3 regions of the Ureibacillus sp. FSL K6-0165 genome follow, and region 1 is predicted to be linked to each of the others. Evidence: riboswitches for the same ligand, from Rfam matches in the RefSeq annotation. Region 1 holds a riboswitch; each other region holds the start of a gene.

The links. Region 1 has a riboswitch for thiamine pyrophosphate ahead of tenA (thiaminase II). Riboswitches for the same ligand answer to the same signal wherever they lie in the genome.
Region 2: linked by a shared signal. The riboswitch ahead of thiM (hydroxyethylthiazole kinase) and the one ahead of tenA (thiaminase II) in region 1 are both predicted to bind thiamine pyrophosphate.
Region 3: linked by a shared signal. The riboswitch ahead of NST00_RS04040 (LuxE/PaaK family acyltransferase) and the one ahead of tenA (thiaminase II) in region 1 are both predicted to bind thiamine pyrophosphate.

Annotation. Positions count from the first base shown of each region.
Region 1 is NZ_JBBOQS010000001.1:408,186-412,472, reverse strand. It holds gene NST00_RS02080 (NCS1 family transporter) at 1-497, shown strand, start outside; gene NST00_RS02075 (hypothetical protein) at 507-701, shown strand; gene NST00_RS02070 (M23 family metallopeptidase) at 864-1,856, shown strand; TPP riboswitch at 2,100-2,205, shown strand; gene tenA (thiaminase II) at 2,308-2,994, shown strand; gene tenI (thiazole tautomerase TenI) at 3,010-3,612, shown strand; gene thiS (sulfur carrier protein ThiS) at 3,609-3,818, shown strand; gene NST00_RS02050 (thiazole synthase) at 3,821-4,287, shown strand, end outside.
Region 2 is NZ_JBBOQS010000001.1:2,124,901-2,129,187, forward strand. It holds gene thiE (thiamine phosphate synthase) at 1-525, opposite strand, end outside; gene thiD (bifunctional hydroxymethylpyrimidine kinase/phosphomethylpyrimidine kinase) at 518-1,333, opposite strand; gene thiM (hydroxyethylthiazole kinase) at 1,336-2,082, opposite strand; TPP riboswitch at 2,162-2,263, opposite strand; TPP riboswitch at 2,328-2,430, opposite strand; gene NST00_RS10560 (reverse transcriptase-like protein) at 2,570-3,223, opposite strand; gene NST00_RS10565 (carbonic anhydrase) at 3,932-4,287, opposite strand, start outside.
Region 3 is NZ_JBBOQS010000001.1:809,920-814,206, forward strand. It holds gene NST00_RS04030 (ABC transporter ATP-binding protein) at 1-220, opposite strand, end outside; gene NST00_RS04035 (acyl-CoA reductase) at 233-1,672, opposite strand; gene NST00_RS04040 (LuxE/PaaK family acyltransferase) at 1,669-2,757, opposite strand; TPP riboswitch at 2,811-2,922, opposite strand; gene NST00_RS04045 (MarR family winged helix-turn-helix transcriptional regulator) at 3,090-3,542, shown strand; gene NST00_RS04050 (GNAT family N-acetyltransferase) at 3,563-4,084, shown strand; gene NST00_RS04055 (FMN-binding negative transcriptional regulator) at 4,090-4,287, shown strand, end outside.

The DNA.
Region 1 (4,287 bases):
TTGCCGGCATCATCGGTATATTAGCCCAACCATGGAATCTGTTTGATATTCTTACTCAGGTATTGCTTATCATTGGCGGTATTTTAACATCGATTGTTGGTGTATTGTTTGCAGATTATTATATCCTTCGTAAAAGAAGAGTGAATGTTAAAGATTTATATGAAGTAGATGGTCAATATCGTTATGCTAACGGAATTAACTGGGCAGGAATGCTTGCATGGATTATTGGGGGAATTATTGCCAATTTATTACCGACCTATTCTTCAATTGTAGGATTGGTAGCAGGTGCGGTTATTTATTATATTCTTGCAAAATATTGGTGGTTTAAAAAATATCCTCAAGCTGAAATAGTAGATCCAGATGATTCCAAATATTTAGGAATTACAGCTGGTAGGGACTGGATGATTGATGGTACAGAGACGGATGTAGAAGTGATCTTTGGAGAGCTAGAGGTGGAGGCAACCGAGCAAGTCATCCCATCGAAAAACATAGAATGAGGTGATTTGATGTCTGAAGAATATAAGGAGTTTCTTAAAGAAAAAGAAATTATTGAAAAGTATTTAGAAAAGGGATTAAAAATAGAAAAAATTTACGAAAACTTAGATGGTACAGTTGTAAAATTTTCAAATAGTGATGAAGAAATAATACTTACAACTCCAAATGCTAGAAAATTAATAGTTACAAAGTTGATACATGCTTGATTCTTTCGTGCTTAACATGTGTTGTTAAGCACTTTTTTATTTGCATAAAACTCTCCTACATAAAGGAAATTGGTATGTAAAATAATGGACTTTATTGTCATAGGAAAATCACTCATGGTTTAAAAAATTCGGGATATTCTAATGAAGAAAGGAGGATTCGTTTTGGTTCGAAAAATATTTCTCCCCTTATGTTTGGCGATTGTATGCTTTTATATATTTCCGACTTACGTAAATGCAAAAGAAACGAAGGAAAATGTTTATCAGGAAAGAATGAATTTGTACAAAAGCTACGAAACGCCATTTGTCCCATGGTATCGTTTGGCGGCGGTCGATCAATATGAAAGAAATATCCAAGAAGTACGGAAGGATATTCCGAAGCGTGAGAGTATCATCGCGATTCAGTTTTCTCCTGAATTTTGGGTTGGAGAATTGAATCCAAATGAGGAAGATACTTCACCTTTTTCAATTGGATATTTTGGGGGGAAAGGTCTTGATGGAAACGGAGATGGCAAGGCAGATCGAAATCATGACCAAGATATTCTTTATACAATGGCAACGTATTTAAGCGAATTTGGCCCGTCAGAAGAGGATTTTAAAACTGCCTTATGGGAGTATTACAAAGATGAAAAAATTATCAATCAAATTATAACCATTCAAATACTTTATAAACATTTCAATTCTATTGAGTTAGACAAGCATATTTTTCCCCTCCCAGTTCGAGGCTATAATTACAGCTATAAAGGAACTTGGGGTGCTAGCAGGGGATGGGGCGGAAGACGTATACATGAAGGAACGGATATTTTTGCAGGCTATGGCACGCCTGTTCTGTCAACTTCTTATGGTGTTGTAGAAGTGATGGGATGGAATCAATTTGGCGGTTGGCGAGTTGGCATTCGGGATAATCATAATACGTATCATTATTACGCACATTTAGCATATTTCAATAAAGATTTGAAAGTTGGAGATATTGTAGAACCGGGAACAATTCTTGGCGCCGTAGGAAGTTCTGGATATGGTAAAGAAGGAACGAGTGGAAAATTCCCTCCACATTTACATTACGGAATGTATAAATTTAATGGCCGTACAGAATGGGCATTTGACCCATATCCACACCTTTTGCAATGGGAAAAACAAACAAAGAAGGGACAAAAATAACAAGAGTTGCTTTAGCGAAAAATCGCTAGAGCAACTTTATTTTATGGTAGAAGCCGCAAACATTTTTAGCTAAAAGTATTTGAAGAATATCCAGTCTGCTAAAAAAGATTATGCTTTTCAATGAGACACTGGGAAGTAGAAAGTTATATATAGTTGGAATAAAATACCAAAATTTATATTCATTTTAACTTATTGAAAATTTTATGAGTTCATGTAACAATGATTGTAATTTAATAAAGCATTATAAATCACTAGGGGTGCTAATTCATTTTAGCTGAGAGAGGCATTGCCTCAACCCTTTGAACCTGCACTAGGTAATGCTAGCGAAGGGAAGTGGTTGTTGGGACTCGTATTATCTATTTTTATATCTTTTTGCATTCATTTCGAGTTTTAAGCCACTTCAATTTGAAGTGGCTTTTTTTAATGGTGAATTGAAAGGGAGGGAGAAATGATGAAATTTACTGACCGACTCTTTGAAAAGTATTGGTCAACTTGGAGAAAAAACCATGAACATCCGTTTGTGAAAGAGTTAGGTGCAGGCACATTGGACCCTGACAAATTCCGTTTTTATATGATTCAAGACTATTTATACTTAATCGATTATTCCAAATTGTTTGCTTTAGGTGCGGTGAAAGCGCCAAATCTTGAAGTGATGACGGTGTTTGCCAACCTGCTTTATTACACAATGAATGGAGAAATGGCGTTGCACAGAAAATATGCGAGTCGTTTTGGCATAACGGAAAAAGAGCTGGAAGAGGCAAAACCGTCTCCGGTAACGCTTGCATATACGCACTATATGTTAGCTGTTGCACAAAATGGTTCTATCGCTGAACTTGCAGCTGCTCATTTAGCTTGTGCATGGAGCTACTGGGAAATTGGATGTGAACTTGCTGAAATCGAGGGTGCTAAAGAACACGGATTATATGGAGACTGGGTAAAAATGTACAGTTCCGAAGAGTTTGGCCAATCAGCGCAATGGAATCTCGATTTGCTTAATCAATTGGCAGAAGGAAAACCGGAATCTGAACTTTTACGACTAGAAGAAATCTTCTTAAATACAACACGATTTGAATACATGTTTTGGGACATGGCATACAACAGGCAAATGTGGCCGACTGATGAAAAAGTCAATGCATGAAAGGAAGTCAATGTATTGGAACTGCATGCCATAACTGATGGAAAAAAATCAATTAAAGAGCTGAAAGAGATTATTACATCCATTGCCGATGTTGTTGATTACATTCATATACGCGAGAAAAGTAAAGTGCCCGCAGAAATCGTTGCGCTAGTAGAAGAACTTATTTATGCAGGGGTGGAGAAAGAAAGGCTTGTTATTAACGACAGGCTTGATATAGCCCTACTTACGGGTATACGGAACGTACATCTTCCAGCAAACAGTCTTCCGGCAGCAAAAGTAAAAACGGCGTACCCATATATGAGAGTTGGGGTTAGTGTGCATTCCGTTGAGGAAGCAAAAACTGCTGAAGAAGCGAGGGCAGATTATTGTCTTTTCGGTCATGTATTTGAAACGGACAGCAAAAAAGGATTGGCAGGTAGAGGAACGAATGCCCTAGGTAAAATCGTTGAACAATTGCAGATTCCCGTGATAGCGATTGGTGGAATTACGCCAGACAACGTTGAACAAGTGCTGGAGAAAAAAGTGCATGGCATTGCGGTGATGTCTACCATTTTCTCATCGAGTCAACCAAAGGAAGCCGCAATCCATTTAAAAAATATTGTTCAAAAAGGGGGATGAAGTTGCATCTTTACATTAATGGCCGAAAAACAGAAGTGCAAAGTAGTATTCAAAGTGTTGAAGATTTGTTGAAGTTTTATAAATTACAAGATCGCATAGTCGTGGTTGAACAGAATGGCGAAATTGTATTGAAAGAACAGTACAGCAAGCAGCTAGTGAATGATGGCGACAAAATTGAAATTGTTCATTTTGTTGGAGGGGGATAAACATGTTAAAAATTGCAGATAAAGTTTTTCAATCAAGATTGTTGTTAGGTACAGGGAAATTTCCGAATTTTGAGATTCAAAAGGAAGCGGTAGAAGCATCTGGAGCAGAGATTTTAACTTTTGCGGTCAGAAGAATGAATATTTATGAACCATCCCAACCGAACTTTTTAGAAATGTTGGATCTTTCCAAATACACGCTTTTACCGAATACGGCAGGAGCCAAAACAGCGGAAGAAGCAGTGAGAATTGCGAAACTCGCAAAAGCTTCAGGGTTATGTGACATGGTGAAAGTCGAAGTCATTGGGGATGATAAAACTCTTCTCCCTGATCCTATTGAAACATTAAGAGCATCAGAAATGTTATTAGAAGAAGGATTTATTGTCCTTCCTTACACTTCTGATGATGTAGTGTTAGCGAAGAAGCTGGAGGAATTGGGAGTTCATGCTATCATGCCAGGAGCTTCTCCTAT
Region 2 (4,287 bases), 1.7 Mb from region 1:
TGCATTGAATGGAGTAATCCCTCCAATTCCGACAATTGGGAAATTCGGATACATTTTCCTTGCGTCCTTTAAAAAATCAACCCCAGCTGGCTTTTTGGCATCAGGCTTCGATTTCGTCTCGAAAATTGGACCAATCCCTACATAATCTGCCCCTCCTTCGACAGCTTTCACCATTTCTTCTTTATTATGAACGGAAACACCAATTATTTTGTGTTGAAACTTTTCGCGAATTTCTTCTATCGGTGTATCATCTTGACCAACGTGAATGCCATCTGCGTCGATTTTTAATGCAAGATCCACATCATCATTCACAATAAAAGGAACTCCATATTGCTTACAAAGGGATCGACATGCTCTTGCAAATTGTTCTAATTCTTTTCCCATTAACGGTTCATTTCCTTTTTCCCTTAGTTGAAAAATCGTAATACCTGCTTTTAAAGCATCTTCTAGCACTGATAGCGGGGACTCATTATTACAATTTTCCGTACCCATTATGAAGTAAACAGCTAAATCCGTTCTATTCAACAATTTCCACCTCTACTTTAGCACCAAAACGGTGAGCAAAGTGATTTGTTGGGCCATGTCCACGTCCGATATTTAGTGGATTTTCAATTGCCATTTGAACAAATTTTTTCGCTTCGATAACGGACTCTTTTAACGAAAGCCCCTTACCTAAATTTGCTGTAATAGCTGCAGAAAAAGTACACCCTGTTCCATGGGTATGTTTCGTATCAATTCGTTTTGATTTTAATTGAAAGAAAGAGCCGTCTTGAAAAAAGACCGTATCAACAGCAGATGGACCTTCCAAATGTCCGCCTTTCATTACTACACAATTAACACCAAGTTGCAAAATCTTTGCTGCTGCTTGTTGAATGTCATCTGCTGTTTCAATTTTCATACCTGTGATTGTCTCAGCTTCTGGAATATTAGGCGTTAATACGGTTGCTATTGGCAATAATTCATTTTTCATCGCTTGTACGGCCTCTTCTTGCAATAACGCTTGCCCACCTTTTGCAATCATCACTGGATCAACGACTATTTGAATATTTTTATCTATTAAATTTTTTGCAATCGTTTTAATAATATCTGCAGAAAATAACATACCTGTTTTTAATGCTTTCACTTCAAAATCTTGTAAAACTGTATTCAATTGTTGTTCCACAAATTCAGACGTTGCAGGATAAATACCTTCTACGCCTAATGTATTTTGAGCAGTCAATGCGGTAATGACAGATGTACCAAAAACATTTAGCTCCTGAAATGTTTTTAAATCCGCTTGAATGCCAGCTCCCCCGCCGCTATCTGAACCAGCAATTGTCAAGACAATATTCACAGTTATTCACCTCTTGAAATTTGATGTAATCCATTTAATATTTCAACTTGGAAGGAACCAAGGTATTTTTCTTTCGAAGCATTTTCAGCGACTTTTTTATAGTCAGCTAATACATTTCGAATATTTTCAAGTTTTCCTCCATCCAACGTTAATGCTGCAGCACAAATAGCACTTAATAAACAACCTGTTCCTGTAACTTGAGTCATTAACTCATGGCCACCACTAACTGGATAGTGTTCTATACCGTCAGTCACGAAATCTTCTTTTCCAGATACAGCGACAATTGCACCATACTTTTGAGCAGTTTCCTTAGCAACAAGGGTAATATCCATTTCTCCTTCTCCACTATCAACTCCTTTTGCTTGCCAATTAATTCCCGCAATTGCTGCTAATTCTCCAGCATTACATCGGATTAAATCAAATTTAATCTCTTTTAATAAATTTTTTGTAATTTCTTTACGATATGTTGTAGCCCCCGCCCCGACAGGATCAAGCACGACAGGAATGTTTAGTTCATTTGCTTTTTTGCCAGCTAATATCATTGCTTCTACTGAATTTTTATTTAATGTACCAATATTAATTAATAATCCGTTTGCAATAGCGACCATGTCTTCTACATCCAATGGCTCATCTGACATAACTGGTGAAGCTCCAATTGCAAGCAAACCATTTGCAGTAAAATTCGTTACAACGGTATTTGTAATACAATGAATTAATGGATTTTTTTTTCTTATTTTGATTAAGCTCATATATATCCTCCTATAATTGTAAAAATTTATGTAAAGAAAAAAGCTCCTTTGCACGGCGCAAAAGAGCTTTGAAAATAGAACACAATCTTTCATTGCTCCCTACGGCAGTGCTAACTGCATCAGGTTCTAAGGGTTAGGTGATATCACCTTCTCAGGCACTTGGCCACCCCTGCAATTATCATATGAAATAAAAAAACTCTCCAAGTTTGGAGAGCAACAATACACATAATCATAATAAAATTCATACGATAAGGTATTTTGCTCCCTACGGCAGTACTAGCTGCATCAGGTTCTAAGGGTTAGGTGATATCACCTTCTCAGGCACTTAGGCCACCCCTGCAAAATTTAATAATTTTTTTGTTGTTATGAAAATTATAACACATTTTCATTTTATTTTTTCAAATAATTTAATAGAATTTAAAAAGATTGCTAGATAAAACAGCTAAATCACTTAAATTCTAGATTGAATGTCACAAGTTTTTCTCGATTAATCTAACTCTATTTTTCCTTCAATTATGGTATTATTCAATGCTTGAGTTGCTAATCGATCGACTTCTTCATTCCCTTTTCGCGAAACTAATTTAAATTCAGATTTGATTCCTAGTTGATTTAATTTTTCATCAATTTTATTCGCCCAATTTGTTAATTCTTTTTCATAAATAGGCCATTCTCCACTCATTTGATTAATAACAACCTGTGAATCACCAATGAATCGAACAGTTTGATGATGAACGCCTATCATTTCTAACTCTAGAATACTTCCGTATAAAGCCGCATATTCCGCTTCATTATTAGATTTTAAGCCAAGTTGCATTAAATTTTTTCTAGTTCGATAAGATTTTCCGTTTTGTTCAAAATATATGGCAAATCCTAAACCGGCTTTTTGACTTTCTAAATCATAACCACCATCAAAATACACTGTCACATTGGATGGCTCAGTTTCGATTTCCTTTAAATATTTTTTTATTTCTTTAACAGACCATGTACTGTCATATTGATCAATAAAGGTCATATGTTTTACTTTTCCGGTTTTCTTTAATTCTTCTGCAATCAATAGGGCTTGAACTGGCGGCATTTCATCTGATCGAAAAGTTGTTTCCAATCCTTTATGATGATACGTCCATTCAATGGTTATTTTCATGAATATAACCTCCCTGTTCCTGTTTACTTCAACAATTCGATATGTGCACTAATGTAGGCTTTGGTTTTTAATTTTTTTTATGAAATGTAATCGAACATAACGAAACTTCAATCGCTTAATTCGATTATACATGATACGAAAAGATGAGCGGATGTTTGAATAATCTTCAATGAAATCGAGAATGACATGTTCAATCATAATGAAGAACCATAATGTAAGGAAAAGAACAAGGATTACACCATCAAATAATTTTGTGACTATCAAGTAATATGAATAGAAGAAGTATTTAATCGTTATAAAGATGAAGCTAACTGTGATGATAACTATTGGAATATATCGAAACAACAAAGTTTTTTTTGTGAAAACCATAAGGAGAAAACTTACAATACAACAAATCAAGACAAATATTACAGTTAACATATTAATAATCATTCAATTCACCTCACTATGCAACTGGATGAAGGAAATTACCACTTTTTTAGTTATTTTTTCCTTTAATAACAAAAATATTCAATAACGTGAGGCATTTTTAAAACAGTAATCATAAAACGATTTATGAGCTTAATTAACACAAAAAGGAGCGATACCGCCCCTTTTTCTTTAACCATTTAAAATTCTAAAAATCAAACCATAAAATATTCAACATATTTATAAAGTGCTTTTCAATGTCAATCGTTCACATGGTTTGAGGAAATATCTTTAGGATATTTAATTGATAGTTATTTTAAAAATTTTCCTGTCATTCGTTGGTTGTATAGGTCGATTCGTATGACCGAAAACAACTCTAAACATTGTAATTTGTTCAATTGAAAATTCGATTGGCTCTTCAAATACAATCCAGTCAACCCCTTCTTTACAAGGAGGTGTCGTCAAAGAACCGGAATAGTAATACCCTTCCCTTACTTCAGGAATTAATTGTAATAAATTGAATGAATCCATTTCTTTTTCATTCATATTTTCATCTTGTATAAACTTCCATATTTCTTTAATTGCTTCGTTTTCTTCTCCAGATTTTATAAATACCGCTATTACAGCATGGTCGCCTTTTTCATTTTCGTGTACGA
Region 3 (4,287 bases), 400 kb from region 1:
GTAAAGGTTTGATTACTTCCTTTCCTTGCAGGCGAATGCTTCCATTCTCAGATGAAAGCAGGCCAGCAGCAAGCTTTAATAAGGTCGTTTTTCCGCAGCCACTTTTTCCAAGCAGACAATGAAACTCTCCTTTATTGATTTCCCAGCTAATCCCACGTAAAATTTGATTTTTTCCTTGTTCGTAACTGTACGTTACATCCTCCATTACCAAAAAACTCATATTAAAAACCTCCTAATCAACATAAGGAGCAAATTGTTCACTATCCACTATTGCCGATGATTCGATGTCTACCATTTGAATTAAATCCATTAGATTGAAGCGTCCATCATGATGCCAACCTGCTTCAGGGGAAGTCATTTTTCCTAGTGCTGTGATTCGTGTTACGCCAACGTTAGCCAACAACTCTGCCCAGTGGAAAAGTTCTTTAGGGGTTGCGGCCATACCAATCGTTTGAAGAAATGAGCGGTATGGCTTGATGTATGGCAGAATGTCTTCTAATTTTTCAAAAGAAATAACCCGAATAACTCGATTCAACGGGCTTGCCGTAAAAACTTTTTCCTCTTCTTCAAAAACAACCGTCCATTGATGTGTGGAAGTTCCAAGCACTTCTTTTCCTGTTTCTGTAAAAGTGCTCATTTCTTCCTTTTGCCGCCATGAAGCAAGGGCAACTGATTCTTCCATGGAAAGCTTACGCCTTGGATAACGCTTTTCGAAGTTTTCTAGCTCCCCCGCAATCAAGCGGGCAAATTCCACTGGCGATACTTTTCCGCCTTTTTGCACATAAAATAAGTGCGGTGAGTAACAACCTTGCTGATCGTAACGAATGACATCAAGTGCGGCTTGATGAGCAATTCGCCATGCTTTGTGCGCATCTAAGGCAGATTTTGAAATGATGCCAAAGCTTACTTTATGACCAAAAGGTAAAAAGCGAGTAGTAATGGGAACTTGTTTTTTTAAAGCTTGCAGCGTTTCGTTGTTACCGTATCCGATAACGAGATTCGACTTTTCAAATATCATCTTCTCTCGCTTTTCATCGCCGCCTTTCCACCACACAACTGCAAAGCAATTGGCAAGACTCGGCTCGGCCTCTGCTAAGGCTTTTGCAAACCAGCCGGCAAAAAGAGGTTCAGAACTTGAAACTTTTCCGATATTTCCTGCTTTTACTAGCAGACCAGATACGAAACTCCAAATAGGCAGTGCTGGAACATTCCCTGCCCATACATGGGTAATGAGTTCTGGTCCAATTGCTTTTGAAAAACCACCTTTTGCGCGCGGCTGAAAATGATCTAATAATAATGGATTTCCTAAATCTTCTACTAGGAAACGCTGGAGTTCGTGCTTGCGAAATGTTTTTAAAAAAGATGTAAGACCAAGGCGAATTACCTCCTCATCATAGCCGGTGACAATCGGAAGCAACTTTTCCGCCTGCTGTCGATAAGATGAACTGCGGTCCAAAAATTGTTCCGTTACATAACCGATGATGTCCACTACTGTTGATACCGACAGTGATTTTAAGATTTCCGCACTTTCTCTTTTCACCGTGTCAATGACCCTCTGCATTTGCTCTAATGTAAGGAGAGGCAGTTCCACTTCTAAATCCTGAAACTTCAGGATTTTCTTATCAAATTTCGTTTCTGCGATATTTGGAATATATCCAGCTGTTATTCTCATTTTGCTGTTCCTTTCGCCAATTGAATAAACTCTTCTACCGCTAGCGAGCATCCCCTTGCCTCGGCACCTTGAACTCTACCGAACAGATAAAATCCTTCATCAACCGCCATTCCTACATCTTCAGTAGCAACCGCCATTACGGAATTAAAGTTCGCTAAATCATAATGAACTAAAACACCACGTTCTCCTTCTGGAACCTCTTCACCTGTTAACGGATTGATGACTCTCGTACGAATCCAACTAGGTCCAGTTTTTATAGATGGAACGACCTCATTGCCATCATCATAAAATTGCGTGCTTAGCTCTGTTATGCCGTACATATTAATACAATTGCTTCTATCTACACCGAAATATCTTTCAAGCAACTGATAAAATTCATTTAAATCCAATTCCTTTGATTTATTTTTATAACCACCAGTATCAAGAATTTTGCTTCCCTTCGGCAGATTAAACGTTTTTCCTAAACGCTCCAATTCCTCAAACAAATGAACAAAACTGAAACTTGCTCCGAGCAAAGCAAATGGTTCTCCTGTTTTTTCGGCATGTTCCAACTCACTGATGATTTTTTGAATATGTACGCCGTTCTCTTTTAATAAATAGCAGCTGTCCTCTGTGCCAAACTCTTTCATGACAAGAGCTAAATAATGGGCTAAGGATGAGTGCGGCATTTTCTCTTCAGTTGGAAACAAAATTCCCATGCGGATGCGATTTGTTTCTTTCATAAACCGTTCTTTAAAGTTGATAATCATGGAAAGTTCTCTGATTTCGAGAGTGGAATGAAAGTGTTTGCCTTGTTTTCCTTGGGTTGTTCCGCTTGTCATAAAGACTCTAACCGCTGCCTCTGGATCTGAACATGTCAATGGAACCTCTTTAAAGGCACTCATCGGCACATAAGGAATGTCTCGCCAATTTTTCACAAGCCGCGGTGTCTTTCCTTTTTGGCGGCAAAATGTTTGATAGGGGAGATTATGTTTGTATTGATAATTAAAAATATGTAAAGCCAAGCTATTAAACTCTTCTTCTGAAGCTTGATTCTTTTTGATAAATTGAGAAAGTTCCTCTATGATTTCTCGTTGCTGAGTCATCGGTTTTCACCCTTTCCGCAAAATAAAATGCACTCTGCCTAAGCAAAGTGCATAATTCGACTTACTACACTCCCTGCGCTGGCATTACCCAAATCAGGTTCAAACGGTCAACGACGGATTAGTCGTACTCTCAGCCTGCTTCCGCAAGCCCCCGGTTAATATATTCAATTTCAATATAAAGTCTACTTATTCTTATGAAAGATTGCAAATTCTTTTGAATTATCACCCTAAAATTATGTAGATATTCAATTATTTTTTGTTGCAAATGCAACAAAGTTTGATTAAAATGAATTAAAAATATTGCATTTGCAATAAAAATGAAGGAGTTCATTATGAAAGAAGTTCTTCGTGAAATTGGGATGATAGCACGAGCACTAGATTCAATCAGTAATATCGAGTTTAAAGAATATGACTTAACAAAAGGTCAGTATTTGTACCTTGTACGAATATGTGAGAACCCAGGAATTATTCAAGAAAAGTTGGCTGAAATGATCAAAGTGGATCGGACAACTGCATCACGCGCAATAAAAAAACTAGAAATGAACGGATTTGTTGAAAAGCGAGAGGATCCACAAAATAAAAAAATTAAGAAACTCTATGCGACCGAGAAAGGCAATAATGTTTATCCGTTTTTAATAAGAGAACATGATCATTCTAACGCTGTAGCTTTACAAGGATTATCTGAAGTAGAAGTGGAAACATTATTCAATCTTTTGCAGCGGGTAAGAAAAAATGTTGAAAAAGATTGGGAATACGTTAAGAAGGGAAACAAACGAAATTATTGATATGAGGAGAGATGTTCACTATGACAATCAAAATAAAAACATGTACCCTTGAAGATTTGCACACATTACAAGAAGTGGGCATTGAAACGTTTTATTACACATTTAAAGATCAAAATTCACCTGAAAATATGAAAGTATATTTAGAAAAGGCATTTAATATAAAACAATTAGAGAAAGAGCTATCCAATATTCATTCACAATTTTTCTTTGTCTATTACCAAAATGAATTGGCGGGTTACTTAAAAGTCAATAGTGATGATGCTCAGACGGAAAAAATGGGCGATGAATTCCTTGAAATTGAAAGAATTTATATTCGAGAGAAATTTCAGAAGCATGGACTTGGTAAATCCTTGCTAAATAAAGCGATTGAAGTTGCAAAGGAATGGAATAAAAAGAAAATTTGGCTTGGGGTTTGGGAAAAGAACGAAAATGCAATTGGTTTTTATAAGAAAATGGGATTTGTTCAAAAAGGATCTCACTGTTTTCATATGGGCGATGAAGAACAGACTGACTTGATTATGATCAAAACATTGGAAGGTTGATTAACATGTACATACCGAAATATTTTAGGGTGACGGATATAGACGAAATTATTGATTTTATTCAGAAAAACTCCTTCGGCACGATTGTTTCGACATTTGAAAATAAACCAATTGCTACTCATTTACCGTTGGAGTTGCGAAAGCAAGGGGATGATTATTATATAACGGGACATTTAGCTATCAACAACCCTCAATGGAAAAGC